Regions from separate parts of the Paenibacillus sp. B01 genome, predicted to be linked through region 3. Evidence: riboswitches for the same ligand, from Rfam matches in the RefSeq annotation. Region 3 holds a riboswitch; each other region holds the start of a gene.

What was found. A riboswitch is a leader RNA that binds a small molecule or an ion and turns the genes downstream of it on or off. The one in region 3 is predicted to bind cyclic di-AMP.
Region 1: it holds a riboswitch for cyclic di-AMP, as region 3 does, so the genes downstream of both, GE073_RS00140 (resuscitation-promoting factor) here and GE073_RS16900 (C40 family peptidase) in region 3, are expected to answer to the same signal.
Region 2: it holds a riboswitch for cyclic di-AMP, as region 3 does, so the genes downstream of both, GE073_RS10385 (hypothetical protein) here and GE073_RS16900 (C40 family peptidase) in region 3, are expected to answer to the same signal.
Region 4: it holds a riboswitch for cyclic di-AMP, as region 3 does, so the genes downstream of both, GE073_RS01090 (C40 family peptidase) here and GE073_RS16900 (C40 family peptidase) in region 3, are expected to answer to the same signal.

What each region holds. Positions count from the first base shown of each region.
Region 1 covers NZ_CP045802.1:24,092-31,864, reverse strand. Annotated here, with positions in the region: gene yabG (sporulation peptidase YabG) at 1-728, opposite strand, end outside; gene rsmA (16S rRNA (adenine(1518)-N(6)/adenine(1519)-N(6))-dimethyltransferase RsmA) at 816-1,694, opposite strand; gene rnmV (ribonuclease M5) at 1,691-2,239, opposite strand; gene GE073_RS00140 (resuscitation-promoting factor) at 2,387-3,541, opposite strand; cyclic di-AMP (ydaO/yuaA leader) riboswitch at 3,779-4,001, opposite strand; gene GE073_RS00135 (TatD family hydrolase) at 4,182-4,955, opposite strand; gene GE073_RS00130 (HD domain-containing protein) at 4,969-6,285, opposite strand; gene GE073_RS00125 (AbrB/MazE/SpoVT family DNA-binding domain-containing protein) at 6,561-6,815, shown strand; gene rsmI (16S rRNA (cytidine(1402)-2'-O)-methyltransferase) at 6,924-7,773, opposite strand, start outside; gene GE073_RS00115 (tRNA1(Val) (adenine(37)-N6)-methyltransferase) at 7,759-7,773, opposite strand, start outside.
Region 2 covers NZ_CP045802.1:2,424,643-2,432,415, forward strand. Annotated here, with positions in the region: gene GE073_RS10370 (endo-1,4-beta-xylanase) at 1-2,335, shown strand, start outside; gene GE073_RS10375 (FAD/NAD(P)-binding protein) at 3,119-4,537, shown strand; gene GE073_RS10380 (universal stress protein) at 4,635-5,291, opposite strand; cyclic di-AMP (ydaO/yuaA leader) riboswitch at 5,620-5,818, shown strand; gene GE073_RS10385 (hypothetical protein) at 5,981-6,418, shown strand; gene GE073_RS26050 (potassium-transporting ATPase subunit F) at 6,519-6,599, shown strand; gene kdpA (potassium-transporting ATPase subunit KdpA) at 6,624-7,773, shown strand, end outside.
Region 3 covers NZ_CP045802.1:3,916,062-3,923,834, forward strand. Annotated here, with positions in the region: gene fucU (L-fucose mutarotase) at 1-395, opposite strand, end outside; gene GE073_RS16875 (Gfo/Idh/MocA family protein) at 389-1,501, opposite strand; gene GE073_RS16880 (UxaA family hydrolase) at 1,512-2,660, opposite strand; gene GE073_RS16885 (UxaA family hydrolase) at 2,777-3,118, opposite strand; gene GE073_RS16890 (LacI family DNA-binding transcriptional regulator) at 3,281-4,291, shown strand; gene fosB (metallothiol transferase FosB) at 4,547-4,945, opposite strand; gene GE073_RS16900 (C40 family peptidase) at 5,063-5,554, opposite strand; cyclic di-AMP (ydaO/yuaA leader) riboswitch at 5,559-5,692, opposite strand; gene GE073_RS16905 (glycosyl hydrolase family 18 protein) at 6,006-7,334, shown strand; gene GE073_RS16910 (AraC family transcriptional regulator) at 7,558-7,773, shown strand, end outside.
Region 4 covers NZ_CP045802.1:237,008-244,780, reverse strand. Annotated here, with positions in the region: gene GE073_RS01105 (M1 family metallopeptidase) at 1-1,120, shown strand, start outside; gene GE073_RS01100 (hypothetical protein) at 1,149-1,997, shown strand; gene GE073_RS01095 (hypothetical protein) at 2,251-2,478, shown strand; cyclic di-AMP (ydaO/yuaA leader) riboswitch at 2,714-2,872, shown strand; gene GE073_RS01090 (C40 family peptidase) at 2,878-3,381, shown strand; gene GE073_RS01085 (cryptochrome/photolyase family protein) at 3,514-5,025, shown strand; gene GE073_RS01080 (M15 family metallopeptidase) at 5,079-5,756, shown strand; gene GE073_RS01075 (alkaline phosphatase) at 5,861-7,773, shown strand, end outside.

The DNA.
Region 1 (7,773 bases), 3.9 Mb from region 3:
GTGTAGCTCGCCTTGATCGCGATGTAGACCGGATCGAGCGCATGGATCAGGATGCGGCCGGGCGAGCTGGCGAAGTTCGCTCCGGACTGCAGCAGCGCCTCGTAATAGGACTGGCAGGCGCCGGCCACGACGACGAGGTTGTCGCGGTTCTTGTCATATTCGCGGGCGACGTGCACCGCGTTGACGAAGTTCTGCGAGTTCTTGTAGCTGCCGATGCTGTACAGCTCGCTGCGGCCCGGCGTCTTGAGCAGCCCGTCATGGCCCGTGATGACGACGATGTCCGGCTTGACCTGCGGGAGCAGACGATAGAGCAGGTCCGCCATCTGGTTCTCCGCCACGTGCAGCCCTTGAGCAGGCACGTTCATCTGATTGTACAGCTGCATGCTCTTGCGCATGTAGTTCGCATCTCCATCGAGATGCAGCACCTTGCCCGGCAGGTCGAAATACGCATGCTTCTCTTCCGGTCGGTAGTCGAGCTCGCTGGCGAAGGCATGGTCGATGAGTTCCGCGCTCATGCGCCGGTTCGAAGCCTTCACCTTGCTTCTCAGCGATTTCGTGACGCCCAGCTCCTCCGGGTTCGCTACCTTCTCCAGGTCGGCGAGCGGCGCGTCCGCGAGCAGACGGTAATCCGATCCTTTAAGTATGGCCGTATCCCCATAAACCGCCTCCACCCGGAAAAGCACGTCTCCTCCATAGGATCGCCGAACGACAAAATCCCCAGTTTCCACTGTGCCATCACCTCTAGCCTCAGCCTATGGGCAATGAGGGCGAATGGTGACAGCCGGATCGGAAACCGGGGGGTTCAAATCATCAGGTCAGGCTTGCTTCAGGCCTTCCCGCTCGAGGGCCGCCGCGAGCGCGGCATACTCCGGCAGCGAGAGCGTCTCGCCGCGGCGCACCGGGTCGATGCCCGTCTCCTGCAGGACGCGGGTCAGCTCCTCGCGCCGGTTTTTGCCGAGCCAGGACGACAGGTTGTTGTGGATCGTCTTGCGCCGCTGCGCGAAGCACGCCTGCACCGTGCGGAAGAAGAAGTCCTCGTCGGCCACCTCGACCGCAGGCTTGTCCCGCATCGCCAGCTTGATGACCGCCGAGTCGACGTTCGGCTGCGGGATGAACACCGTATGCGGCACGATGCAGACCAGCTCCGGCACCGCGTAGTACTGCACCGCCACGCTGAGGCTGCCGTAGGCTTTGGTGCCCGGCTTTGCCGCCATCCGCTCGGCGACCTCCTTCTGGATCATGACGACGATGTTCTCCAGCGGCAGCCGCTGCTCGAGCAGCTTCATCAGAATCGGCGTCGTCACGTAATAGGGCAGGTTGGCGACGACGCTGACCGCGCTCGTCTCCGCGAACTTGTCGCGGAACAGCTGCTGCAGGTCGAGCTCCAGCACGTCGGCATGCACGACCGAGACATGCTCCTCCGCTCCGAGCACCTCCTGCAGGATCGGGATGAGGCGCTGGTCGATCTCAACCGCGGCGACCGCTTTCGCCTGGCGGGCGAGCTGCTCGGTCAGGGCGCCGATGCCGGGACCGATCTCGAGCGCGCCTTTCGTCTTGTCGAGCCCTGCGGCCGACACGATCTTGTTCAGGATGTTCGGGTCGATCAGGAAGTTCTGGCCCAGGCTCTTCTTGAAGGAGAATCCGTGCCGCTCGATGATTTCCTTCGTCCTTCTCGGTGTCGCTACATCGGTCATGATCCGATTTCCTCCTTCATCTGCTCCAGCGCCTCGCGGAATTCCTTCCGGCTGATCCGGAAGCTTGCGCAGCGCTTCATGAACTGCTTGCCGTTGCAATAGCCGATGCCGAGCCGATTGCCCATGAGCAGCCGGCGCCGCGCGGCATCCGGATGGACGAGCAGCCCCGCCTCCATCAGATCGGCATGGGTGATTTCCGCCTCGCCCGCCGCTCCTTCCGTGCGCACGGTCGCAAGCGCGCGCCGCACCGCCTCCGGCGAAGCGTTCTCGACGCCGATGTCGCCGCGGTAGAGGGCGTCCTCCTGGGGCAGGAACGCATGCTTGCAGCCCGGGATCCGCTGCGAGACGATTTTGCGGATGCGCTCGCCGGCATGGTCGGGGTCGGTGAAGATGATGACGCCCCTCCGCTCCATCGCCAGCTCGATCCGGCGCAGCACCTCCTCGCCGATGGCCGAGCCGTTCGTCTCGATCGTATCGGCCTCGACGGCCCGCTTGATCGCCGCCGTATCGTCCTTGCCCTCCACCACGATGATTTCCTTGATCACTGGCTTGTCTCCTTTGATTCCGCTTGCTTGCGACAGGGTAAAAGATTACGACTAGCTTTAACCCTTTCGATGCCGCTTACTCCTCGCATATCCCTTATAAACGCCCAAAACGGGCCGCTGAAAGACAGCGGGCCCGCTCGCAAAAGATCAGCTCAGCTTCGGCTTGGTCGGTCCAAGGACATAGACCGTATAGCCGCGCTTCTTGCCGAATTTCTTCACGTAGGATTCACTTTCGTAGAACACATCGATTTTTTTGCCGTTGATCGCTCCGCCCGTATCTTCGGCGCGGCGGAAGCCGATCCCTTCTATATACACCCACCATCCCATCGGGATGACATCCGGGTCGACTGCAATGGTGCGCCCTTCGGAAACTTTGGCTCCGGAGGCGGTGATGCCGTAACCGGGATCGCCCTTGGATTTGCCTGTCGAGGCGAATCCGGCGGTATACGCGGTCAGGGTAACGTTAGTGAGCACTTTCTTGGCTTTGAGATTGAGACCGGATTTGGTCAGAGCAGTAGTTGGAGATGAGGATGCCGCGGTCAGGACCGCCGGCTTCGGTTTAGGCTTTTCCTTGGTTCCCACCGCCACGATTTTGCTGACGGCTGGTTTTTCCATGGATTTGGCGAGCAGAGTCTGTGTGACCAGTTTGCCGTCCTGGTACACCTTTTCGAAGGTTTTGACGAGTTGGCCGTTCTGGCCGGCCTTCACCATTTTGAGCTGCCCCTTTTCCAAGGTAGCGTCCTGCTTGCGGACAACGGTGAACGGAATGTCGTGCGTGGTCTTGACTTGCTGCTTGTCGATTCTCATGACGCGGATCGTCATGTTGGCTTTCAGCTTGCTTTCGGAGCTTGGGAATACTTTATCCTGCTCCCGTACGGCAATATTGGATTCCCCGATCGCCGCTTCCACGGTCTTTTTGGTGGTATTGACCTGCAAGGTCTTGCCGTCGGCAAGAATCGTCACCGGCACCGCCTGGTCGATCACGATGCGGTCGCCTTCCTGGAGCGCGGCGCCGAGCGGGATGGACAGCTCGTCATACGGTCCGACCGCGATCGCCTGCTCCTCCAGCAGCTGCTGGAGCGAGGAATGGCTCGTGCTTATGATTTTTTCTTGCCCGTTCAACACCAGAGAGACGCTTTTTTCCGACGTCCCTTTCAGCAATACCAAAAACATGAAAGTCATTGCGAGTGAGATCGTTATGCTAAGGACAATCAAACGCAGGTTGTCATGCTTCCATCGCCATTGGAAAGACTTGCTGGATGATCGTTGTACATGGGTTTCCTTTAAAGGGATAGCGCCCACTTCTTCGGTCCTCCTTACATAGCCCCGCCGCCTCGTGTTACGCATGATAATTCAAGACGCGACTATTTGGTTTTGTACGTGCCGAGCAGCACGCCGCTGGCCGCCTCGCCTCACCTCCACCGTTAACCCTATGTCGACGTATAATTCATTATTCAAACAAAAAGAAGCCGTCGACAGAGGATCTGTTTCGTGGCTTCCCGGGTTGGTCACGATCAGGTGGAAGTGGAGCACGAGGTTGATCTCTCTTATATGCGCTTACGAGGTTAGCTGACGGGTTCGGGCAAGAGAGCTGCCCTATCGGCTCAAGGACCCTGCTCGTGGTCCCGGCGAATTCACCCCTGGAAAAGCACAGCTTGTCTGGCGGTCAAGCGTCAACCCTTCGGTATGTACGGCTTGCGTCCCTTCTGCTGCGATGGTTCCCCCGCTCTCCCCGTCCGGGGAGATTAAGCGAATGATGAAAATCCTGCATCACTCAAAGCTCTGTGTTGAATCATACCGTTTCCTTCAAGCGATTGTAAAGACACGATAAAATCCTTTGAGACCCAAAATCGAGGGTTTTCTGGCGATGGCAGGCGTTTTCACCAAGGAAAGATCAATTTCTCTCGTCTGGAAGCCTTTTTTCAGCCGAAATCACGTCGTTTTAAGAAATTTGGAAACATTTTCTTGCATTTGCAGAGGTGATGGAAACGATTTCTTCAACAGTTCTTCCTTTTATTTCCGCCGCCGTTTCGGCTACGAGCGTGACGAACGAGGACTCGTTTCGCTTGCCCCGATGGGGGTGCGGAGCGAGGTATGGAGAGTCCGTTTCAAGGAGCAATCGATCCAGCGGCACTTGCGCGAGCACCTCTTTGGGAACCCTTGCATTTTTGAAGGTGACCGGCCCGCCGAAGGAAATGTAGAAGTTCATGTCGAGGCATTGCTTCGCCGTTTCCCAGCTGCCGGAGTAGCAGTGCATGATGCCTCCGACCTCGGCCGCCTTCTCCTCCCGCAGGATGCGGACGACATCCTCATGGGCGTCTCGATTATGGATGACGATCGGCTTGCGGCATCGCTTGGCGATCGCGATCTGGTCGCGGAACGCCTGCTGCTGAACCTCCTTCGGAGAGGTGTCCCAATAATAGTCGAGCCCGATCTCTCCGAGCGCGACGACCTTCGGATGGCTCATCAGCGACTCGACCCAGGCGAGATCGCCCTCGCGCAGATCGGCCGTGTCGGTCGGATGCCAGCCGACGATGGCATACACGAACGGATACGTTTCGGCAAGCTCCAGCGTCGTCGGGATCGTTTCCCGATTGAAGCCGACATTGAACATCAGCTCCACGCCTGCTTCCCGCGCGCGCTGGATCGCCTCGGCGCGGTCGTTGTCGAATTTAGGTGAGTCCATATGGGTGTGCGTGTCGATGATTCCTTTCATGGTTCGACTCCTTTCATGCCTCGCCGCCTCGCTCCAAGCCCAGCCGGGCCCGCGTCCGCGGCTGCAGCTTCTGCCGGATCCGTCCGGCTGCTTCTTCATCATAATAAAGACGGTAATGGCCCCGGTGCATGCCTGTAATGGAAGGAACGACATCGGAACGCAGCGAGATCTCCGTCACCGCTCCGCTCGGCTCGAGCAGCAGGATCGGAGGCTTGCCTCTTCCGCCTTCGGTCAAGCCCTCGGCCGCCGAACGATACACATGATAAGGAAGATCGTAAGGAAAATCAATTTCGAGCTCATACCCCGGGTCCATTCCGGCCGCCGCCAGCTCCTCGAAGCAGAGCTGCGCCTCTGATTCATGCTCTTTTTCGAAGGTTATATATTTGTACAATCTGCGATGTAGAAACCGGGAGCACAGCTGCGCCAGCAGCTTGTCCTCCTCCTCCGTCCATGCCGCGAACGCCGTCTGCACGAGCGCCTCGTCGAGCTTCAAGTAGGAGACGACGTCGAGCCTTCCTTGGAACAGCTTGACGATCGGATCCGGGATCCACCTGAACGGATAGCCCGAGCGGCACAGCTCCTGCGCACGGAGCAGGATCTTGCGGAGGATGATCTCCGAGCTGCGGGTCACCGGATGGAAATACACCTGCCAGTACATCTGATACCGGCTCATGAGATAATCCTCCACGGCATGCATCCCGCTGCCCTTGACGACAATCCGGCCCTGATGAGGCCGCAGCACGCGCAGAATCCGATCCAGATCGAACATGCCGTAGTTCGCGCCGGTAAAGTAAGCGTCCCTCAGCAGATAATCCATCCGATCCGCATCCATCTGGCTCGAGACGAGATTGACGACGATCGGCTTTTCGTAATTCTTGCGGATCACAGAAGCGACCTTGCGCGGAAAATCGGGCTCCACCGTGCTCAGAAGACGGTTCACTTCCGTCTTTCCCTCTATTATATGGCAGCTCCATTCCTCATGGTCGAACTCCATGACTTCTTCGATCGAGTGGGAGAACGGTCCATGGCCGAGATCATGCAGCAAAGCCGCGCACAGGCAGAGCAGCTTCTCCTCCCTCGGCCAGTCCGGGTACTCGCTCCGTTCGAATTGCGAGATGATGCGGCGGGTGATCTCGTACACGCCGAGGGAATGGCTGAACCGGCTATGCTCCGCTCCGTGAAAGGTCAGGTAGGTCGTGCCGAGCTGGCGGATTCTCCGCAGCCGCTGAAACTCCGGCGTATCGATCAGGTCCCAGATCAGTTGATCTTGCACGTAGATGTATTTATGGACAGGATCCTTGAATACTTTTTCCTCTTCCAGCCTCGTCATTGTCCCCACCCTGCTTTCTGTTCATAGTTTCGACAAAAAACCCAGGTTTTTGTCGAATAATGTCGCAAATATATTTCCAATTGAATCTTGCTTATAGTAAGATTACCTAGGTTAGAACCCCTTGTAGCGCCTGTCATGCCTTATTACACCGCGAATCGCGGCCAAAATGGCAGGTTGACTGTTTTGGGAATGGTTGGTATGATAGGGATCATAAAAAGTAGCTTTTTGTCGAATCATGACGATACATGAAACTTAGAAAGGGGTTAAGTTGCCCTATGATGAAGTCTACCGGAATTGTACGTAAAGTCGATGAGCTTGGACGCGTCGTCATCCCGATCGAACTGCGCCGCACCCTCGGAATCGGAGAAAAGGACGCCCTGGAGATCTACGTGGATGGAGAGCGCATCATGCTCAAGAAATACGAGCCTGCCTGCATCTTCTGCGGCAATGCGGAAAACGTCGCTTATTTCAAAGGAAAGATCGTCTGCAATTCCTGCCTGTCTGAAATGCCTTCCCCTGTGACAAAATAGAATAAATCAGGTATACTAGGTTTTAGCAACTTAACCCAAGGTATTTCTAACCTTTTTATACTCCTTCCTTGCCTTCCTGAACCGTTCGCGGTTCAGGAAGGTCCTTTTTTATTTACGCATGACTTCATTATAGACCTCGCGCTTGGACAGGCCCCGATCGGCGGCCGCCAGCTTGATGGCCTCCTTGCGGTCCTGGCCGAGACGCTCGTAATGCTCGACATGCCGCTCCAGCTCGAGCGCCTGCCACCATGGCGTACCGGCTACCGCTTCTACCGGCTCCCCTTCGGCGATGACGAGGCAGTATTCGCCCAGCGGCTCATGCTCCTCCAGATGCGCGATCAGCTCGGACAGCCTGCCCCGCGCCGCCTCCTCATGGCGCTTGGTCAGCTCGCGGATCATCGCGGCCTCCCGGTCGCCGAGACGCTCAAGCAGCACGGGCAGCGTCTTGCGGATGCGATGAGGCGATTCGTACAGCAGCAGCGTGCCCGGCAGCGCCTTCAGCGGCTCCAGCCATTTCTCCAGCGACTTCTTGTCCCGCGGTGGAAATCCGGCGAAGGTGAAGCGCTCCGTAGGCAAGCCCGACATGACGAGCGCCGACAAGGCAGCGTTCGCTCCCGGCACCGGCACGACCGGGATGCCCCGGGCAGCCGCGTCGCGGGCGAGATCGGCCCCCGGATCGGATATGGCCGGCATGCCGGCATCGCTGACCAGCGCGATGCTGCTCCCTTCCTCCAACAGCCGCAGCAGCTCCGGGCCGCTGCTGGCCTTGTTGTGCTCGTGATAGCTGACCAGGCGGTTTTCGATCTCGAAGCGGCTGAGCAGCTTTCGCGTCTGCCTCGTATCCTCCGCCGCGATCAGCGCGGCTTCCTTGAGGATGCGGATCGCCCGCATCGTCATGTCCTCCAGATTGCCGATCGGCGTCGCCACCAGGTACAGCGTTCCTTTATCCGTCGGTTCG
Region 2 (7,773 bases), 1.5 Mb from region 3:
AAGCGCCGTTTCCCGCCAAGGGGCGCTGGGAAGCGGAGGCGGCGGAGATCAGGCCTGGCAGAAGGTGCCGGCTCTGAAGACGGAAGAGATCGGAACACTGCAAGCCTCGTTCAAGACGCTGTGGGACGGCGGCAGGCTGCATGTCCTTGCGGACGTGCGCGACGCCTCCGTCGGCGCCGGCGACCAGGTCGAGCTGTTCCTGAAGGACGGCGATCGGACGCTGATCCGTACGGTCGCCCGCGGCGCAGAGGGCGCAGCGGAAAAAACGGGAGGCTATGCGGTTCTGGCTTCGTTCGAGCTGCCCGATCCGCTTCAGATCGGCGCGAAGCTGAAGTTCGACCTGCGGGTGACGGATACGGGAGTGAACGACGGCTCCGAGCAGGGCAGCAATGGCGCGATCGTCTCCTGGAGCGATCCCCGCAGCGCGCAGGAGCGCGACGATCTCGGCTACGGCGAGCTGACGCTGGCCGCGGCATCGAAGGAAGCGAAAGCCCGCTACGGAACGCCGGTCATCGACGGCGAGGCGGACGGCATCTGGCAGCAGGCCGACGAGCTGCTCACCCAGGTGGCGGTCGAAGGTCCGGCCGACAAAGGGGCGACGGCAGCTTTCCGCACGCTGTGGGACGAGGACAATCTGTATGTATACGCGGTCGTGAAGGACCCGCTGCTGAGCGATGCGAGCGCCAACGCCTGGGAGCAGGACTCGATCGAGATCTTCGTCGACCAGAACAACGGCAAGACGCCGGTCTATGAGGCGGATGACGGCCAGTACCGCATCAACTTCAAGAACGTGCGCACGACGGGCGGCCATGCCAGCCAAGACAACTACGCTTCGGCGGTCCGCATCGTCGACGGCGGGTATGCGGTCGAGGCGAAGATCGCGCTGGATGCGATCCAGCCGGCAGCAGGCATGTACATCGGCTTCGACCTGCAGGTGAACAACGACGAGACGGGCAGCGGCGTCCGCTACTCCGTCAAAAACTGGGCGGACGGCTCCGGCCAGTCCTACCAGGATACGAGCGGACTCGGCATGCTGCAGCTGTCCGAGGCCGTCCAGCCGGGCGAGCCTGGCGAATCGGAGTCGCCGCAGCCGACGTCCACGCCGACGCCGACATCGACGCCTGGTGGCCAGCAGCCTCCGGCTGCGAGCACGCCTTCTCCATCGCCGACGCCGGGGCCAGTCGTCACGAGCGGCACGGCGGGCGCGACCGTCGAGCTGACGGAAGCGTACCTGCGGCGCCTGCTTGAAGCGGCCGCCGTCGGCGAGGCGGGCAGCCGCCAGATCGCCGTCGATCTCGCCGCGCTGTCCAAGGCCGACGCCTTCGAAGTCCGTCTGCCGGCCGGCTGGCTGGCCGGGCAAGCTGCGCTGACGCTGCAGCTGGACGCCGGCTTCGCGGCCGTCTCGCTGCCGGGACAGCTGCTGCAGGGCGCCGGGCTGGCGCCTGACCGCGTCGTGACGCTGCGGCTCGCCAAGGCATCCGCGTCCGGATTGCCGTGGAGCGTCAGCTCCTCGGGCCTGCCGGCGCTGCAGTGGAGCCTCGAAGCGGATGGCAAGGAGCTCGCACCGAGCTCCGCGACGGGAGCCTCCGCGACGCTGGCCGTGCCGAAGGACGGACCGGCGATCGCATCCGCCCATGCGGCGTCGATCCGGTTCCGCAGCGGCACGGGCGCGCTTGTGCCGGTCATCCGCTCGGCGTATGACGCCGCCGCGGCGGAGATCCGCTTCCCGCTCTCCGCGTCCGGCCTGTATGCGATGACGGTTGTGCCGGCGTCCTTCTCCGATCTATCCTCCGCCGCATGGGCGAAGGAAGCGATCGAGACGCTCGCCGCGCGCGGACTGATCCAGGGCACCGGAGCCGGCGCTTACTCGCCGTCGGCGCCGATCCGCCGCGCGGATTATGTGTCGCTGCTGCTGCGCCTGCTCGAGCTCAAGGGCGGAGCGGCAGCCGGCACGCAAGCTCCGTTCGCCGACGTTCCGGCGAACGCGTCGTACGCCGCCGAGCTGAGCGCCGCCAAGGAGCTCGGCATCGCCGGCGGCCAAGGCGGCGGCACGTTCCGGCCGCAAGCGCCGCTCAGCCGCCAGGAGATGATGGCGCTGACCGTGCGCGCGCTGCAGGCGGCTGGATGGCCGCTCGACAGCGGCAGCGGGGGCGGACTGGCCGGCTTCAAGGACGCCGGCCAGGTCGCGGACTATGCTCGCGCGGACGCGGAGAAGCTCGTCGCGGCCGGACTTGTCCGCGGCGACGAGGCCGGCCGTCTGAATCCGGCCGGCGCGCTGACCCGCGCCGAAGCGGCGGCCGTTCTCCACGCGGTTTGGAAGCTGCTCCTGCCTTGATCGGGCAAGCAGGATCGTGCCTCACACATCGTCCGTTCTTGATCGGTGGAGGCGGTTAAAGCGAGCTTCCTTTAGAAGCGTTAGACAGCTAAAGCCTTGCCGAGGTCGATGAAAGCGACCTTGGCAAGGCTTTTTTTGAAAGAAAGACACGGAATGGATTCAAGCTGGTAGTGTGCGAGCGTGCATCGTCATCAGCGCGTCTTAACGCCATTTTTGCCTTTAGGGAGCGCGGTGCGTCGTCATCAGCGCGTCTTAACGCCATTTTTGCCTTTAGGGAGCGCGATGCATCGTCATCAGCGCGTCCTAACGCCATTTTTGCCTTTAGGGAGCGCGATGCGTCGGCAGCCTGGCGCCTTTTTCATCCTCCAAGGCGCTGCGCAGCAGTCGAGGCCGCCAGCGTGAGACTCTCGTGAGACGGAGTCGAAACGAAGGAGTTGAGCAGCTGAGCCCGTTATGACCGTCGATAAGAGGCTGGAATCAGGAACGATGGCAAGCTCCGAGCCGCCCTCTTTGCGCGGCTCTTTTTGCTGCGCAAAGCGATATCGGCCATCAGCAGGATCGTCCCGCTCTTGTCAACGGGCACAAATCGAAGGCGGCGAGTTACAAGTTCTTTCCGCAACTCTTTACGCATCATGTAATAAAATATAACATGAAGGAGACATTGAGAGCCGCGATAAAGGGCTGAAACGGTCTGGTCGCCAAAAAGACGAATCGGATGCGGCAGATAGTCTGACCTCCAGCCGCCGGGCCGGCAAGCGGAACAGCAGAAAGGAACGATGCGGGATGAGCCTAGAGCAACTGAACGCCCAGGTCCAGCGGGACCTGTCTTATATCGCCTTCGGAGGGGCGGGCTGGGTCCAGCCGAGGAGCCATGACGAGGGCCATGTGCATGACGTCGCCATCATCGGCGGCGGCCAGAGCGGACTCGGAGCCGCATTTGCCTTAATGAAGGAACGCGTCTCGAACGTCATCATCCTCGACGAGAATCCGGAGGGCAAGGAAGGACCGTGGGAAACGTACGCTCGCATGAACACGCTCCGCACGCCCAAGCATCTGCCGTCCATCGATCTCGGCGTTCCGTCGCTCACGTTCCGCGCCTGGTGGGAGGCGCAGGCAGGCGAGGAGGGCTGGGAGGCGATCGACAAAATTCCGCGCGGGGACTGGATGAGCTACTTGCGCTGGTACCGCCGGGTGCTGAACCTGCCTGTCGTCAACGAGACGCGGCTGACGCTCGTCGAGCCGCTGGAGAAGGGCCTTTACCGGCTCCATCTCGAAGGCCCCGGCGCGCCGGCTCCGCAGCTGCTCGCCCGCAAGGTCATCCTCGCGACCGGCATCCAGGGCGGCGGGGAGTGGCATGTGCCGCCGCTCGTGTCGCGCCATGTGCCGCGCGAGCTGTACGCGCATACGTCCGAGGCGATTGACTTCGAGGCGCTGCGCGGCAAGCGGATCGCCGTGCTCGGCGGAGGCGCGTCGGCGTTCGACAACGCCAGCTTCGCCTTGGCCGCGGGCGTCGCGGAGGCGCATGTATTCGTCCGCCGGCCGGAGCTGCCGCGCATCAATCCGATCCGGCAGATGGAGCACTCGGGCATGATCGAGCATTTCCCGCGGCTGTCCGACGAGGACAAGTACGCCGTCATGGCGCATTTCTTCAAGCACAACCAGCCGCCGACGAACGACACGTTCCAGCGGGCGGCCGCCTGGCCGGGCTTCCGGCTCCACGTCGGAGCGCCTTGGCTCGCGGTGCGGACGGAAGGAGAGCGGGCCGTCGTGACGACGCCGCAGGGCGAGGAGGCGTTCGACTTCCTCGTCGTCAGCACCGGGCTGCTGACCGACCCGGCGCTGCGTCCCGAGCTGCGGCTGGTCGAGCGCCATATCGCCCGCTGGGGCGACCGGTACGAGGCGCCGGCGGACATCGCGAGCCCCGTGCTCGACGCCCATCCGTATTTGACGCCGGGCTTCGCCTTCACGAGCCGGGACGAGGAGGGCGCGTCGCGGCTGCACGGCCTCCACACGTTCAACTACTCCGCGATGATCAGCTGCGGCCTATCCGCCTCCGCGCTGTCGGGCATGCGCCATGCGATACCGAAGCTCGTGTCGGAGGTCGCGGGCGGGCTGTTCCTCGACGATCGCGAGCGGATTCTGGATCAGTTCTACCGGTACGACGAGCTGGAGTTCACGGGCTGGATGGATTCGTTAAGCTGATCTTACGCCCGGCGACCCGGTCTGCCAAATAAAAATCGCGTAAAAACGTCTCCTTAGGGCGTGTTTGCAATCCCGCTTCGGGTTATGCAAACACGCCCTAGCTTCTGCTCCGCCAGAAGGCCGGGAATTCGGGATCGACGACGGCGCCGTGACGCACCTTGAAGGCGCGGCTGCGGCTGCTGCCGTCCTTGAGCTTCAGCAGGCCATGCTCGAACTCGGTATCGCGGCTGCGGAAAAAGACGCCGGAGCATCCATTCTTGTCCAAGGTCCTCTGGATGACGTAGCCGCCGTCCCGCGCGGCGACCGCGACGCGGACGCCGCGCTCATGGGTCCGCTCCAGCTCCTCGTCCAGCCGCTGCACGGCGACGACATGCAGATCGGTCTGGCCGATCCGGCGCAGCAGCGCGTCGACGAAGGAGGCGTGGAACCGCTCCTCCCAGCGCGTCGGCACGGGCTGTCCGACGACGATCTGCGTCATGCGCTCGATCATCGCCGTATGGGCGATGACGTCGACGGCCTTGCGGCCTGCGGACGGCACCGCCCGGAATTCCGCGCCTGCTTCGGCCGCGGCGTCGCGCCAGACGCGCTGCCATTCCTCCTGCGCCGAGCCGGGCGCCGCCTCGACGTCCGACACCACGCTCAGGACGACCAAGCGGCTGCCCGCCGCCGCGGCAAGCTCGGCGCCGCGGCGGATGAGGCGCTCTCCGTGCGGGCCGTACGACAGGCAGACGAGGATGTGTTCCGATTTGGGCATGGCAATTGCTCCTTCACTTTTTTTTGCTGCTCATCCTACGCGACGAGAGGGCGGTCTGTAAAAGGCGGCGCAGGCGGAATTCAGCCGTCCCGCTTCATGTAAGCGCGACCATCGCCTTCGTTTGCCGAGAATGAAATCGGCGATGGAGGCGGGTTTTTGGCATGCGTCGAGATGAATTCGAGAGAATGAGCGAGATTCAGAGAGAGAAATGGAGATCGATCGGCCTTTCTTGCTCGACAAGCGCGATCGCGGCCGGATTTTCGCCGCTGGCCCGGCTTTACTTTCCGAAAAGTCCGGGTGTAAGATTCGTCTCAGCTAGCCAGACCAGCTTTTGACAACGCTGAGTTTCCGAAATGGAAAACGGGGGAACCAAGCGGAGCCTGCGGCCGCCGATGTGAGAGTCGGCCGCCGCAGCTCCAGGGGTGAATCCCGGGGGAGCGGATCCATGGAATCCGTCTGCCTCGGGTAGGGCGACTCTCACCGTCCGAATCCGACAGCTAACCTCGTAAGCGCAGGAGGCGGCGCGCGCCATAGCGCGCCGTGCTCCGATCGGGAGAGAGGATGATGACGCTTGTGATCTGACCAAGACCACAGGGGCCGCTGCCTCTGTGGTTTTTTGCGCGCTTTTTTCCGAAGCGGATCCCGGTCCGCAGCCGTCCGCCGCCCTCGCCACCCGAAGGAGAACCACCATGGATCTCGATCCCGAAACGATACTCGTCTCGCCGGCCACGGCGGCCGGCGAACGCTTCCTGATGCAGCTGAAGCGCATGCGGATTCCTTGCGCCGCAGTCGTCAACAGCCGCCGCGAAAGGCAGCGGCTGGAGCGCCTCGGCTTAGGTCGAATCATGCAAATCGATACGGCCGAAAAGGACCGCAATCCGGCGCCTGAATGCCGATGCGGCAACGTCTACCTGTTCGAGAGCAGCCTCGCTCTCTGCTGCCGCTATGTGCAGATTTTCCGCGGCTGGACCGGCCGCAGCATCTTCGTCGTCACGCAAGGCCGCGGCTCGGGCGGCGTCTACAAGTCGCTCGGAGCGGATTATGTCATTCATACAAACGGGCAGGACGTCTTTTACCTCATTCAGGACGAAGCCCGCCAAGACAAGGAAAAGGAGCCATTCACATGATGGATATCGGCATGCTCGCCTTGCTGATCGGATTGACCGCCGCGATGCTCGGCCTGCTCGCCTGGTGCGGCAAGCAGGCGCAGGAAGGACGCGAGGAACGATGATCGCGCTCCTGTGGGTTGTCGTCGCGGCCGTGTTCCTCTACCTCGTCTACGTCTTGCTTCACCCCGACCAATTCTGACCCAAGAAGGAGCCACCTCCCATGATGGCAGGACTATCCATCGCAATCACGCTGCTGCTCGTGCTGCTGCTGGCCAAGCCGGCGGGACTGTATCTCTATCGGGCCTACAGCCTGGAGCCGACCGGCCTCGACCGCGTCTTCGGCCCGGCGGAGCGGCTGATCTACCGCCTCGGGGGCATCCGCCCCGGAAGCCAGAGCTGGAAAGCCTACGCCGCGGCGCTGATCGTCAGCAACGGAGTCATGCTGCTGCTCGTCTACGCCGTCTTCCGCACGCAAGCCTATCTCCCGCTCAATCCGAGCGGGATCGCGAACATGGAGCCGCGGCTCGCGTTCAACACGACGATCAGCTTCATGACCAATACGAACCTGCAGCATTACAGCGGCGAAAGCGGCTTATCCTATCTGTCCCAAATGATCGCGATCGTGTTCATGATGTTCGTCTCGCCGGCGACGGGGCTGTGCGCGGCGATGGCGTTCATGAGAGGGCTGGCCGGCAAGCCGATGGGCCATTTCTTCGTCGATCTCGTTCGCTCGATCACGCGGGTGCTGCTGCCGATCGCTTTTGTGCTGGCGCTCGTCTTCGTCGCGCTCGGCGTGCCGCAGACGCTGGAGCCGTCTGCCGCCGCGCAGACGCTGGAGGGCGGGGAGCAGACGATCGCGCGCGGTCCGGTCGCCTCGCTGCTCGCCATCAAGGAGCTCGGCAACAACGGCGGCGGCCATATGGGCGTCAACTCCGCGCATCCGTTCGAAAACCCCGACGCGATCAGCAACCTGCTGCAGATGCTGCTCATGCTGCTCGTGCCGACGGCGCTGCCGTTCGCGTACGGCAAGCTCGTCGGCAACCCGAAGCAGGGGCGGGTGCTGTTCGTCTCCATGGCGCTGCTATTCGTCGTCATGCTGGGCGTCTCGCTGACGGCCGAGCAGGAGGCGAACCCCGCGATCGCGGCGCTCGGCTATGATTCCGGCCAAGGAAGCATGGAAGGAAAGGAAACCCGCTTCGGCGTGCCGCAATCCGCGCTCTATTCAGTCGTGACGACCGCCTCCGAAACCGGCGCCGTCAACTCGATGCACGACTCGTTCACGCCGCTCGGCGGCATGGTGCCGCTCATGAACATGATGCTGAACACCGTGTTCGGCGGCTCCGGCGTCGGCCTCATGAACGTGCTGCTGTACG
Region 3 (7,773 bases):
CCGTAAGGAGCCGCCTCGCTCGTCGCGACGACGGCATAGGCCCGGCGCGTCCGCTCGTAAAAAGCGAAGCGCTCCAGCTCGGCGATGTCGACCTCGCGCCGCTCATGCCGGCGCAGCAGCTCCCGGTACTGCTGCCAGACGGCTGGGGCAGGCGGATCGCCGGGCACGACCGCCATGACGACGGCCGGCTGCGGCACGTAGGTGTCCACCGGCAGCAAGGTCAAGATCGCGTCCAGCAGCTCCGGGATGCCATGGCCGTCCGCCCGGACGAGCCGCGCCGCCGTCGATGCGGCCGGGAAGTTTACGTCGGCCAGCACAAGCTCGTCGCCATGCCCCATCGCCCGCAGCGCATGGAGCAGCTCAGGCGAGAGCAGCGGAGAAATTCCTTTCAGCATGCCGCTTCCTCCTCTTCGTTTGCAATTTCGCGCAGCGCGACCGGCCGGTCCTCGCTCATCGATCGGTAAGCTGCGAAGACGAGCTGCATCGTCTCCAGGTTGTCGCGGACGGAGGTTTCCGGCTCGCGATCCTCCTCCACGGCCCGCAGCAGCTCGCCCATCGTGCCGAGGAAGGCGTCGGGGAACCATTTGCCGTGCAGCGTCGGAACGAACCAATAATCGGGATGGAGCAGCCGCGAGTGGAACCTGAGCGTGTCCTCCCGTCCGACCGGATAGTCGTACAGCGAGCCGTTCGTCCCCTGGACGATGCCCTCCGTGCCCTCGAACCGGTACGTCGCGTGCCAGTCCTCTTCGCCGGCGATATGGTTGTGGTTGTCGTGGACGAGCGCGCGCCGCTCGCCGGGATAGCGCAGCGACAGCATCGTGCGCGTCTCGCCGACCGTGCGCTGGCCGGGGAAGCGGGCTCCGTCGGCGTAGATCGAGTCCGGCGTGCCGAACAGGAAGCGGATGCTGTCGAGGTAATGGATGCTGTGGTACATGACCTCCAGCGTCGGCATCTCCCGCAGCCAGCTCCACGCGGCAAAATCCTGGCGGACGTCGACCGAGATCGTCGCCTGCGTCAGCTCTCCGAGCCAGCCGCGGCTCAGGATCGCATGGCTGGCGCGGATGCCCGGCGACCAGCGCATCTGCTGGTTGACCGCGCCGCGGACGCCGTGCTTGCGGCAAGCGCGCTCGATGGCGGCCGCCTCGCGGTAGCTTTCGGCGAGCGGCTTCTGGCAAAGCATATGCTTGCCGGCGGCCGCGGCCTGGCGCGCGATGGCCGGCTGCGCCTTGGCCGGCACGGCGATGTCGACGACGCGGACGGCCGGATCGTCAAGCAGCTCCTCCAGCGTGCGATAGACGCGCGGCAGGCCGAACTGCGCGGCTAGCGCCGCGGCGCGCTCTGCGTTCAGATCGTAGATGCCGACGACGTTCAGGCCGCCTTTGCGGTAAGCGGGAAGATGGCAGGCGCCGACGATTTCGCCCGCGCCGATGATCGCGATGCCGATGCGGGCGTCCTGCGGCAGCTTGGGCTTGTAGTCGAGCTCCAGATCGATGACGTTCATAGGACCTCCTTCACAGGCTCGGGCCGATGCGGTTGATGGAAAATTCCTGATGGCCGAGAATCTCGGCCTTGGTCAGCTTGCCGTCCGCGACCTCGACGATCTCCTGCCAGATCCTCTCGCCGGCCGCTTCCACGTCGAGCGAGCCGTCCAGCATCGGACTGACGTCGACGTCCATGTTGTCCTCCATGAGCGAGAACGTGCGGCCGTTGCCGGTGATCTTGATGACGGGAACGACAGCCGAGCCCGTCGGCGTGCCGCGGCCGGTCGTGAAGCAGACGATATGCGCGCCGGCCGCCGCCATGCCGGAGACGCATTCGATGTCGTTGCCGGGAGAATCCATGAAATAAAGTCCGCCCTCCGGCAGCGGCTCGGCGTATTCGGTGACGCCGAGAATCGGGGACGTGCCGCATTTGCTGATGCAGCCGAGCGACTTCTCCTCGATCGTCGACAGCCCGCCGGCGATGTTGCCGGGGCTCGGATTGCCGCCGCGCATGTCGGCGCCCATCCGCTCCACCTCGCGCTCAAAGCGGCCGACGATCGCGTACAGCCGCTCGCGCACCGCGGCGTCCGGGCAGCGCTCGGCAAGCACATGCTCCGCGCCGATGATTTCCGTCGTCTCGCCGATGACGACCGTGCCGCCCTCGCGGATGAGCCTGTCGGCCGCGGCGCCTAGCGCCGGATTGGAGGCGAGTCCCGAGGTCGCGTCCGAGCCGCCGCATTTGACGCCGACCTTCAGCTTGGACAGCGGCACCGGCTCCTGCCGCAGGCGCATCAGGCCCGCCTGCAGCTGCCGCGCCAGCTTCGCGCCATGCTCGATCGCCTTCACCGAGCCGCCGACGCTCTGGATGTCGAACCATTCGACCGGTTTACCGGTAACTCGAATGGCGTCGGCCAGCTGCTGCGGATCGACCACCTCGCACCCGAGGCTGACGATCAGCACCGCGCCGACGTTCGGGTTCGCCCCCGTCCCCGCCAGCACGCTGAACGTGCGGTCCTTGTCCGCCCCGATCTGGCTGCAGCCATGCGGATGCGGCACGGCGACCGCGCCCGGCACGAGCTGCGCGATGCGGCTGCACACCTGGTTCGAGCAGATGACGGTCGGAATGATGAGCAGATGATTGCGGATGCCGATGTCGCCGTTCTCCCTTCGGTAGCCCATGATCGCAGGGGCTGCCTGGCTTGCTGCCGCCTGATCTGCGGCTTGGCTTGCCGCTGCCTGGCCTGACTCCGTCTGATCTGCCGCTGCCTGGCCTGACGCCTGCCCTTCCGGTTCCCTCATGCTTTTCCTCCTCCTGTTCCAGCAGCCGCGCCGGCCTGGTCGCCGCGTCCGCGGATGCCCTCGATGTTGTGCACATGGACGTGGCGCCCCGCCTCGATTGCCGTCACGGCGCGGCCGATCACTTCGCCGTACTTGCGCACCTCGCCGCCTGCCGCTACGGCCGCGATCGCGATTTTGTGGCCGAACGCGACCGGCTCCGCGACGACGACGCTTCCTTCCCGCCCGCCTGTCTTGTAGCGGATCGTCTCTCCTGCCGCCACATCCCGCAGCGCGGTCGCGACATGGTCGCGGACATCCATGACGATCGCGTCCGCTCCCGCTTCCAACGCATGCTCCATGCCTTCTCCTCCTCTTTGCGCCGGCAGACGACTTGGATCGGCTGGCCGCGCTCCTCGATTTGAGTTATCGGTAACTCAAATGTAAGCGACCTCATGCTTGCTGTCAATAGACCGCATTGGCTACAATGATTGCAGCTTGTAAAAAGGGAACGGAGGAGCTTCATGGTCACCATCTACGACATCGCCCGCGTGGCCGGCGTCTCCGCCATGACAGTGTCGCGGGTCATCAACGATACCGGCCGGATCAGCGAAGCGACGAGAAAGCGGGTCCGGCAGGTGATGGAGGAGCTGCAGTACGTGCCGAACTCCAACGCCCGCAGCCTCGTCCTGCAGAAGACGAACATCCTCTCCCTGCTCATCGCCGACATCGCCAACCCGTTTTATACGACGCTGGCGCGGGGGGCGGAGGATGCGGCCAAGCGGCTCGGCTATAGGCTGCTGTTCGGCAACAGCGACGAGGATTACGGCAAGGAAAAGGACTATGTGGACATGATCCTCTCCACGCGCGTGGACGGCGTGCTGTTCGCTCCGGCAGGCGACGGCTCCGCCCCGCATCTGCGGCTGCTGGAGCAGCACCGCATTCCCTATGTGCTGCTCGACCGGGACGTGCCCGGCATCCAGGCGGACCGCATCCTCGGCGAAAGCCGCGACGGGGCGCGCCGGCTCGTCGAGCATCTGATCGGACTCGGCCACGAGCGCATCGCGCTGGTGAACGGATCGGAGGACGTCTCCACCGCGCGCGAGCGCCATGCGGGCTATCGGGACGCGCTCAAGCTGAACGACCTCCCGTATGACGAGACGCTCGTCCGCCATCTCGACTATTCGGACGGCTTCAATCCGAGCGATCTCGACCCACTGCTGGCGTTGAGCTCCCCGCCGACGGCCATTTTTGCCGCCAACAACTTCCTCGCGCTCGGCGTCATCCAGTCGCTGCGCGAGCGCGGCCTGGCCGTGCCGGACGATCTGTCGGTCGTCTGCTTCGACGATCTCGGCTTCGCCAGCATTTTGAGTCCGTTCCTGACGGTGGCCGCGCAGCCGGCCTATCAGTTCGGCGCGCTCGGCCTGGAGCGCCTCGTCGACCGGATCGAAAACGGCGACGGCAGCGGCCCGCGCACGCTCATCCTGCCGGCGGAGCTGATCGTGCGCTCGTCGAGCCGCAAGCGGGAGCGGTGAAAGCAGCTGCACGGTAGGCCTGGAGCCTGGAGCGGCGCTGCCGTTCGCGAATCCGAGCGGCGAGAAGCCGCGGCTCTGCCGTTCGCGAACCCGAGGAGCGAGAGGCTGCGGCGCCAGAGGCGGCCATGCGGCAAGGGGCTGTCCCGACGTCCGTTTTACGGATGCCGGGACAGCCCCTTGTTCCTTTCTGTCCGCGAGCGAGGCTTCTAAGCGCTAACGAAACGACTGCGCGGGCCTATGAGCCATGCGAAGCCTCTAGTCGAAAAACTCCATATGCGGCTTAGTCTGGCGATAATAGGCCATCCGGTCCGCCAGCGTGCCGGTATGGAATTCGAACTTGTGGCCGTCGGGGTCTGCGAAGTAGACCGAGCGCCGGTCACGCTCGTCCCGCTCCCGTCCCGGCAAGATGTCCGCGCCGATGATCCGCAGCCGGGACACCGCCTCGTCGAACTCCTCCTCTTTAATGGAAAAGGCGATATGGGTATAAGACAGACGGATCTCCTCGCGCGGGAGATCCTTTTCTTCGTTCAAGGCGAGCCACAGACCGTCCAGATCGAAATAAGCGGTCGACCGTCCGCGCACGAGCAGCTTCGCGCCGAACGCCTCCCGGTAGAACGCGATCGACCGCTCCAGCGACGAGACGCTGAACAGCAGATGATTAAGGCCTTACAGCTTCATGATGGACTCCTCCTCCTGTATCGCCAACGGCTCCCCTGCGGGTCCGGATGCAAAGTCCCGGCAGCCAAGCTGCCGGGACTTCAACGACCATGCTTATTCTTCGCCGGCGACGTCCTCGCCGTCGTCCTCGCCGATCATTTTGCTGTAGTCCTCGCCGGTGACGACGCGGCGGGCGGTGACGTACCGCTTGGCGTAGTAGGAATCGCTCAGCTTCGTGTAGCGCACGCCCTTGCTGGAGGCGTGGGCGAACTTGCCGTCGCCGACGTAGATGCCGGCATGCGAGATGCCGCGGCCGCTCGTATTGAAGAAGACGAGATCGCCGGGACGAAGATCGTCCTTGTCCACTTTGGAGCCGACCTGAGCCTGCGACTTGGACGTGCGGGGCAGCTTGACGTCGAACTGGTTGAAAATATGGCGGACGAAGCCGGAGCAGTCGAAGCCGGCTGTCGTCGTGCCGCCGTATTTGTAAGGCGTGCCGATGACTTTTTTGATCGCGCTGTCGAGATCCGGCGTATTCGCGAACGCGCTGCTGCTGAACGTCAGAAGCAGAACCAGGCCAAGCATGGACAGGATGACTTTCTTCACAAGTTGCTTCTCCCTTCGGATGCCTACGAAGTTAGCTGTGGGTTCGGTTGAAGGTTCCCTAGAATCCTCTCTTGCAAGATTCATTCACCCGGTATGGTTCCCCCGTTTTTCTTCTCGAAAATTCGGCATGATGATTCATCATTTTTATTAAAGGTTAATATTCGTAGTTTTTTGTCGAATCCCTGCCCGGGAATTATTAGAAGTCCCTCATCAAATCCCTTACTTTTCTCATAAATCAGCCTAGGCCCTTCTGCTCATATCATCGAATGGACGCGATTTTCGCCCCTGTCCTCCTGCCCAGAGGAAGAAATGGATATTTCCCCCTGCCATTCTGAGAAACTATCCTTTAAGCGGTATGAATTTAATAGGATAATAGTGGAACTCTTCGAGTGAAAGGAGGCCGCCTGCCGAATTCCGCTTTTTTATCCTACTTTTGAAAAGGAGGACTTTCATGTCCGCAAAATCCCGCACTTCCACCCCCCGCTTCCAGGCTTTGCGCGCGCTGCTGCTCGCCGTGTTCCTGATCGGCTCGATCGTGCCGGGCTCGCTCGCCGTCCGCACCGCACATGCCGCCGATGCCTGCACCGGCGTCTCCGCCTGGTCGGCCTCGGCGATCTACACCGCGGGCCAGAAAGCCGTGTACAGCAGCACGCTGTACGAAGCGAAGTGGTGGACGACGAACGAGCGCCCCGACCTGTCCGGCCCATGGGGCGCATGGAAATCGCTCGGCGCCTGCTCGTCCGCTCCGACTCCGACGCCGACCGTCGCGCCTACGCCGACTCCGACCAAGACGCCTTCGCCTAGCGCGACGCCGACTCCGACGCCCGGCGCTCCGGGCGGCAAGATTACCGGCGCCTACGTCGCCGACTGGCATTTCCCGAACGTGAGCACCGTGCCGGCCGAAAAGCTGACGCATGTGTTCTACGCCTTCGCCGACGTGGCCAACAACGGCGTGAGCGGCGGCGACGCCTCCAAGCTCGCCCAGCTGACGACGCTGCGCAGCAAAAATCCGAGCCTGAAGGTGCTCGTCTCCGTCGGCGGCTGGGGCCGCTCGCAAGGCTTCGCCGGCGCGGCCTCGACCGACGCCAGCCGGACGGCGTTCGCGAACAGCACCCTTTCCTACATCCGCGCCAACAAGCTGGACGGCGTCGACATCGACTGGGAATACCCGGCCGCCGGCGACAAGCAGAACTATACGCTGTTCATCCAAAAGCTCCGTTCGGTGCTCGACGCAGGCAGCGCAGCGGACGGCCGAGGCAGCAACAAGTACCAGCTGACCGCCGCCGTAGGCGCTTCGGACTACGGCCTCGGCAACATCGACATCGCCGCCGTGCAGCCGTCGTTCGACTTCCTGAACGTGATGACCTACGACATGCAGGCCGGCTCGGGCACGCATCATACGGCGCTTTACAACTCCTCGCGCGCCAGCTACAGCGTCGACACCGCCGTCAAGCTGCTCAAGAGCAAGGGGCTGCCCGCGTCCAAGCTGGTCATCGGCGGCGCGTTCTACTCCCACGGCACGGCCGACTATACGTACGACGAGCTCAAGGCCGGCTTCATCAACAAAAACGGCTGGACGCGCCAATGGGACGATACGGCCAAGGCTCCGTATCTGACGAACAGCGGCGGCGGCTTCCTCAGCTACGACGACACGCAGTCGCTAGCCGAAAAGGTCAAGTACCTGAAAGCGAACAGCCTCGCGGGCATCATGTTCTGGGAGTACGGGCAGAACTTGGACGGCGAGCTGCTGGGAGCGATCCACACGGCGCTGAATTCCTGACCGCCTCGCCGGCATGACGGCAGGCGCGGAGAAATGCCGCTGGTCCAAACGGACCTGCGGCATTTTCGCCTTTTCGCCTGCCGCGGCTCGCTTGACGCGCGGACGCATCGTCTCCGGCGGCTTGCCGCCGCTCGTTTTTCTCCCAAGCGCCTGCCGCAGGTGGACAGCGCCGCCCGTCCGCTTTACGATGGATTCATTCAGCATGGAGGAAGGGACGGCGCATATGGCGAGAAACGAAGGCTACGGCATCTACGGGTTCCGCTTCCAGGAGAGCGCGGAGCTGCCGCTTTGCAGCCTGTTCGCGGTCGGCCGTGAGGCGATCGACTCGACGGACTACGACTGGGACGGGGAGAAGCGGACCGACGGCCCGCTCCTGCTTTTCCAATATACGACGAGCGGCGAAGGAATCTACGAGAGCGGCGGCGAACGCCGGCTGTCG
Region 4 (7,773 bases), 3.7 Mb from region 3:
CGAGGACGTGCATGACTTCGCCTGGTCGGCCTCGCCGGACTTCCTCTACAGCGAGGAGGCGTTCTCCGCGCCGGGCGTGCCCGGCGTGCGCATCAAGCTTTACCTCGACCCGCTCCACAAGAAGCTGGCCGAGCGCTACATGCATGCGGCCAAGTCGGCTCTCGCCAAGTACTCGCAGTGGTACGGCGCCTATCCCTACAGCACGCTGTCGATCGTCGTCCCTCCCGCGGCCGCGAACGGCGCCGGGGGCATGGAGTATCCGACGCTCGTGACCGCCTTCGGCGCCGATACGGACAATCCCGGCTACAGCCTCGAGCGCACCGTCGTGCATGAGATCGGGCATCAGTACTGGTACGGCATGGTCGCGTCCAATGAATTCGAGGAAGCCTGGCTCGACGAGGGCTTCACCTCCTACTCGGAGGACAAGATCATGGAAAGCGAGTACGGCGTCGAGCCGCGCACCGCGCTGGAGGCGAGCTACGTCACCGATCCCGCTCCGCTCAAGCTGCTGTCCTGGTCGTACGGCTCCCATGGCCGCTACGCCGACAACGTCTACAGCCGGGCGAAGCTCGTGCTGACCGGCATCGAGCAGCGGACGGGACCGACGATGATGAACAAGATCCTGCGGACGTATTTCAACCAGTACAAATTCAAGCATCCGACGACGGCCGACTTCAAGCGGGTCGTGGAGCAGGTGACCAAGGACAGCTGGGACGACTACTTCAGCCAGTTCGTCTATGGCGGCCAGACGGCCGACTACGCGGTCGACTCGATCCGCGTCTCCCCGCTGGAAAGCGGCGGCGGCAAGCCCGGCTACGAGTCGCAGGTCGTCATCCGCCGCCTCGACGGCGTATACGGCCCGGTGAACATCCGCTTCCGCTTCGCCGACGGACGAACGATCGAGCGCATGTGGGACGGCGTGGAGGCCGACACGAGCTTCAAGCTGACCTCCTCCTCCCCGCTGCTGTGGGCGGCGGTCGATCCGGATCGGCTCAACGTGCTGGACAACCGGCAGATCAACAACTTCCTGCGCGCCGAGGCGCCGGCGGACCAGCGGGTGCGGATCAGCCTCGGCATCGTCAAGGCGCTGGAATGGCTCGCAGGAGCGTTCGCCTGGTGAGGGCGGCGGAAGAAAGGAGCGTGATCCCGTGTCCACCTATCTCAAGCAAGGCTGGGGGCTGACTGTCAAGCATCTGCCGATCGCCGCCTTCCTGTTCCTGTACCGGCTGCTGTGGGGCTTCTTCCTGTACCGGCTCGTCGACTCCGTCGTGCGCCCGCTCGTGCAGCGCTATCCCGGGGCGGACGGAGCCGCCTCCGGCGCAGACGCGATCTTCTGGGCGGAGTCGCAGTTCCGGCTGCTCAAGACGGATCTGGCCCATCCGTATCTATGGCTGCTGGGCGGACTGCTGCTCGCCCGCCTGCTGCTCGGTCCGCTGCTGAGCGCCGGACTCGCCTACTCCGTGCGGCATGCCGCGGAGTCCGGAGCCGAAGGAGGCACGCGCTTCCTCGAGGGCATCCGCGTCTGCTGGAAGCCGTTCATCCTGCTCGCTGCCGCCGAGCTGACGCTCGCGCTCGCTCCGGCCGTCTGGCTTGCGCGGGAGGGCTTCCAACGCTTCCAGCACTACAGCTCGCTGCCGCAGCTGGCCGCGGACGCGCTGCCCTGGGCCGGAGCGTGGCTGCTCTGGATCGGACTGCTCCATGTGCTGATCCTCAGCCTGCAGTTCGGCGCGGCAAGCGGCCTGGGCGCAGGGGCGAGCTTCCGCCAGGCGCTGCGCCGCCTGCTGCCGCTGGCAGGCGTCAGCCTCGTCCTGCTGCTGCTGTCGGGCCTGCTGCAAGCCGGCGTCAGCGCTGGGGCGATGGCCTGGGCCGGCCTTGCCGCCATCGTCATCCAGCAAGGGTATCATTTCGTCCGCACGCTGATCGACGTCTGGATCCTCTCCGCGCAGTACAGCTGCTGGTCCGACAAGCCAGATGCCGGAGGACGTCAGGTTAGTTGACAAATCCGAATGTCCATCCTATAATTGTGTAAATTCTCTGACAATTTTGTCTTGTTTTTCGGACCCGAATGCGGTGTATATAACATCCAGGCCGGCCGCGCAGCGCCGCCCCGGCACCGCCCCGCGAACACCAAACCTTCATCTGCCGATGATCGTACGATCATCATCCGCAGCTTTAATGGAGCATAGAAGCCATCGAATGCAGGACATGCTAGAGGAGAGTTTCATTTTAGAGAGAGAGGAAAGATTGACCATGACCGAAAAAATCTACGCCTACTACGAGCAGCTGCATCAAGCGACCGGCGATCTGCTGGACCGCGCCGGCGCCTACCGGAACGCGCAGGAGCTGGAAGCCCTGCAGAGCGAGCACGCCCGCCTGCGCCCGGAAGGGCTCGATCTCAGCGAGGCCGCGCTGACCCGCCTGATGGGCATGCGCACGAAGCTGCTCACGTTGATGGAAAACTCGCTGTACACGGCCTGATCCCCCGATTCGGATCGCTCCGGCGCGAACGACGCGCCGACCGCAAAAGCGCCCCTCGCGGGGGGCGCTTTTTTTCGATGCGGCAGAGCCGAAGCGGCCCGCCGGCAGAGGCGTCGATTCGACTCGAGCCCCCGAAGCAAGCGCTGTCATTTGTCTCTTTCAACATGAGAATTATGAGAAAATGTCGGGAAAGGGAGGAAAATAGCTTAAAGAAAAGAATACCACTTCCAGAAGCAGTTCAAACATGCCGAGTTCCATGACTATGGAAACGGGGGAACCATCTCAGGGTGAATTGATTTCGCCCTCCTCGCCGCAAGGCAGGAAGGCCGAGAAATCATAGGGAACCTTCAACCGAACCCCACAGCTAACCTCGTAGGCTCTGGAAGGAGCACTTCAGCTTTGAAGAAGAAAGCCGCAGCAATCGCACTCGGACTTGCCCTGCTGTTCTCGGCAGGCGCGCAAAGCGCATCGGCAGGATCCAAAATGGACGGCGTCATCAGCGACGTCATCGGCACGCCGTACAAGTCGGCGGGCACCACCTCGAAAGGCTTCGACTGCTCGGGCTTCACGTCCTACGTGTTCAAGCAGTTCAAGATCACGCTCCCCCACTCGTCCGCGGCTCAATCGGCCATGGGCAAGAAGGTCGCCAAAGACGACCTGAAGGCGGGAGATCTCGTGTTCTTCAATACGAGCGGCAAGGGCGTCTCCCATGTGGGCGTCTACGTCGGCGACGGCAAGTTCGCTCACGCTTCCTCAAGCCGAGGCGTGACGATCAGCGAGCTGAGCGAGTCCTACTACGCCAAGCGCTATATGTCCGCCCGCCGCGTCATGGACGACAAGACGTTCGAGAAGTACGCGGACGACGCTGCCGACCAGCCGGACGGCGGTCCGGACGTCGATTAAAAGCCTTTCGAAGCCGGACGAGCAGACCGCAGCAAGCCTCCCCTCGGAGCGCCTGCTGCGGTTTGTTTGCATTCCGGCAGGGTAGTACGGAAAGAGCATGATCGGCCGCGGCCGATCCAAGGAGGCAAGGACATGTATCTGTTCATCCACCGCAAGGATCTCCGAGCGGGCGATCTGCGCGCGTTCGACTACGCCGCCAGCCTCGGCATGCCGGGCATCCATGCGCTGATCCTCGATCCGGCGCAGCTCGGGAACGGCCGCGCCGAGTCCCATCCCGGACGGCATTTCCTGCGGGCAGCCGGGATGCTGCAGCGGGATTATGCGGCGCAAGGGGCCGAGCTGCAGCTGCTGCACGGCGATCCCGCCGACGTGCTGGACGACCTGCTCGAGCGGGAGCCGATCCGCGAGGTCGTCGTCACCGCCGACCATACGCCTTATGCGCGGCGGCGGGACGAGCGGCTCGCCGCCGTCTGCCGCAGCCGGGGCGTGCGCTGGACGGCGCTGGAGGACGTGCCTCTCGCCGATCTGGACGCGTTCCAGGAGCAGACGGGAAGAAAAGAGCCGTACCGCGTGTTCACGCCGTTCTACCGGGCGTGGAACGGTTATGTCCGCTCGCGGCTCGCGCCGCCTCCGGCCGTCGCTGCCGGCGGCCTGCCGACCGCCCGGCTCTCCGGCGGCGGCAGCTGGAGCGTGCCGGGCGAGCTGATCGGACTGCTCGCGGCCGCCGTGCCGGAGGACGAGCGCCCCGAGCGGCAGCTGGAGCGGTTCCTCGGCGGCAGCCTGCAGGCGTACGAGGAGCTGCGCGACCGCTACGCGCTGGATGCCGGGAGCGGCCTCTCGCGCTGGCTGAACGTCGGCGCGCTGTCGGCCCAGCGCGCCTACGGCCTCGCTCTGGATGCCGCCCGGACCGAGGACGGGCGCGAGCCGCTTGCCTTCGGCGGAGCGGCCGGCTGGCGGGCGGACGCCGCGAGCCAGCTCGAGCTGGCGCTGCCGGGCAGCGGCGAAGGCCCTGGCTCCGCGCCGCGCGATCCGTCGGCCGCGGCGGCGCGCTCCGGCGCGGAGAGCTGGATCCGCCAGCTCGCCTGGCGGGAGTTCTACCTGTACCAGGCGCGGTTCGACGCGGACTTTTTCCGCTATGAGGAGCAGGTCGACCTGTCCGGCCTGACGGAGCGGCATGCGGAGGCATGGCGGCAAGGCCGCACCGGCATCCCGCTCATCGACGCGGCGATGACGCAGCTGCGGACGACCGGCGAGCTGCCGAACCGGCTGCGCATGATCGCGGCGATGTTCCTGTGCAAAAACCTGCTGGCGCCGTTCACGGCGGGAGAGCGATGGTTCCGCGAGCAGCTGCTCGACTACGACGCTACGCTGAACCGCGGCGGCTGGCTGTGGAGCAGCTCGCTCGGCTTCGACGCCGCTCCGTACTTCCGCATCATGAATCCGGTCGTCCAGTCCAAGCGCTGGGATCCGGACGGCGCCTACATCCGGCGCTGGCTGCCCGAGCGGGCCGGATGGTCCGCCGCCGCCGTGCACGAGCCTTCGCCGCAGGCGGTCGTCGACCTCAAGGCGTCGCGCGCCCGCGCCATCGAGACGTACAAGCGGCTGCTCGCGAAGCCTTCCCGCCCGCTCGATCGTCTTCATTAGAACATAGACAAGGCGCAACCAAGACTACGCCAGCGAAGGAGACGCACATGGGAATGCCTCGACCGACACCCGCCCCCGCCCGGGCAGACGCCCGCGCCGCCGTCCGGCGCAAGCCGCGACGCAAGCGGAGCCCGCTGGGCGGGCTGCTCATCGTCGCCGGACTGGCCGCCGGGACGCTCGCCCTGCTCAAGCTGGAGCTGCCGCGGGCGTTCGACAAGATCGTGCCGCAAGGCCTGTACCGCGACGTGCCGCCCGTCGCCGGCCTGCATCCCGAGGTTCGGGCGGCGAGCGAGCGGCTCACCGCCCAGGCGAAGGCCGCCGGCATCGCCGTCGTGTTCACTGACGGCTTCCGCAGCGAGGCCGAGCAGGACGCGATCTACGCCCAGGGGCGGGATCGCGAGGGCCGCATCGTCACCCATGCCAAGGGCGGCGAGTCGTTCCACAACTACGGGCTCGCGATCGACTTCGCCCTGAAGGACCGCTCCGGCGACATCATCTGGGACATGGAGTACGACGGCAACAAGAACGGCCGGGCCGACTGGCTCGAGGTCGCCGACATGGCCAAGCGGCTCGGCTTCAGCTGGGGCGGCGACTGGGAAGGCTTCAAGGACAACCCTCATCTGCAGATGGATTTCGGCTACTCGATCCGCGAGCTGCAGCTCGGCAACCGTCCGGACGGCTCGCTGCTCGCGGACGGCACGGCGAGCGGGCCGCCAGAGAAGGCGGAATAATTTACAAATAAACTATTTGCCGCTAAACATCCCCGCATAAAGCCCTCTTAAGATAACGGATGAGCACTCGTTCATACCTAATTCTCTTGGGAGGGTTTTTTGAGATGAGAAAATCAAGCAAGACGAGCCGCATCCTGCTCGGGGCCATGCTGGCCGCCGCGACGGCCGTCGGCGGAGCCGGACTCGCCGAGCTCGGCCCGCAGCCCGCCGCGGCCGCGGAAGCCGCGGAGACGGCGAATGCCGCCCCGTCCATCTACATCGCCCCGATCCACCAGGCCAAGTTCCTCGCCGGCGCGAAGTTCGATTTTCGCGTCGAGCTGAACGACTGGACGGGCGACGCCTCGGCCGTCCGCATCACGATCAACGGCAAGAGCCCCGAAGCCGTCTTCGGCAAAAAGCTCGAGCTGACCTCCACCGCCAAGAGCCGCGAATTCACCGTCCGCGACGTCTCCTTCCCCAAGGCCGGAACCGTCTCCGTCTCCGTCCAGGCCGGCAGCCTGAAGCGCACCGTGCAGTATGAAGTCGTGAATACGGAGCAGGCCGGCCGCAAGGCGAAAAACGTCATCCTGTTCGTCGGCGACGGCATGGCCCAGCCGAGCATCACGATCGCCCGCGTCATGTCCAAGGGACTGACCGAGGGCAAGTACAACGGCCTGCTCGAGCTGGACAAGCTGGAGCAGCGCGCCGTCGTGACGACTTCGGGCATGGACTCCCTCGTCACCGACTCCGCCAACAGCGCGAGCGCCTACAACACCGGCCATAAATCGGCGGTGAACGCGCTCGGCATCTACCCCGACAATACGGAGAACTCGCTCGACGATCCGAAGGTCGAGACGCTGGCCGAGATGCTCAAGCGCTCGCGCGGCATGTCCGTCGGCATCGTGACGACGTCCGAGATCGAGGACGCCACGCCGGCCGCGGTCGTCTCCCACACGCGCCGCCGCGCCGACAAGGCCGAGATCGCCGACATGATGCTGCAGCTGCAGCCGGAGGTCGTGATGGGCGGAGGCTCGGCGTACTTCCTGCCGAAGTCCGTGCCGGGCTCCAAGCGCAAGGACGAGAAGGACCTGATCGGCGGCTTTGAAAAGGCGGGCTATACGTTCGTCGAGAGCGCGGCCGGCCTGAAAAGCTCCGGCACGCCGGACAAGCTGCTCGGCCTGTTCCATACCGGCGACATGAATGTGTACTACGACCGCTCCACGGGCAACGCGGCGGCGCTCAAGTCGTTCACCGACCAGCCGACGCTCTGGGACATGACGAAAAAGGCGATCGACGTGCTGAAGAAGAACGACAACGGCTTCTTCCTCGTCGTCGAGGGCGCGAGCATCGACAAGCAGCTGCACACGATGGACTGGGAGCGCTCCGCCTACGACACGATCGAGATGGACAAGGCGATCGGCCTCGCCCGCGCTTATGCCGACGCCAGCGGCGACACGCTCGTCGTGGCGACGGCCGACCATGCCCACTCCACGAGCATCGCCGGCACGTACTGGGAAGGCGACGGCAAGACCGGCCGCGAGGCGGTGCGCACGTACGAGCAGTCGAAGTTCCCGACGTACGTCGATGCCGACAAGGACGGCTTCCCGGACTCGCCGGACGTGGACCGCAAGCTGGCCGTCGTCTTCGGCGCGACGCCGGACTACTATGAGGACTATAAATTCAGCGCCGTGCCGCAGGCTCCGGCCGTGCTGTCGGGCGACGCCTACATCGCCAATCCCGGCACGCTCGCCGATCCGAAGGCCGAGGACAAGGACAAGTACCTGCACACCGGCACGCTGCCGAAGTCCGAGGGCACCGAGGTGCACTCCGCCGACGACGTTCCGCTGATGGCGCATGGTCCCGGAGCGGAGTACTTCAAGGGCACGCTCGACAATACCGACGTATTCTTCGGCATGGCCCAGGCGCTCGGGCTGCGCCTCGACGGCAGCAAGCTCGACGCCAAGCAGAACTGGATCGAGCTGGACGAATTCCTGCGCTCGTTCGGCGGCAGCCGCACGTACGATGCCAAAAAGGCCGT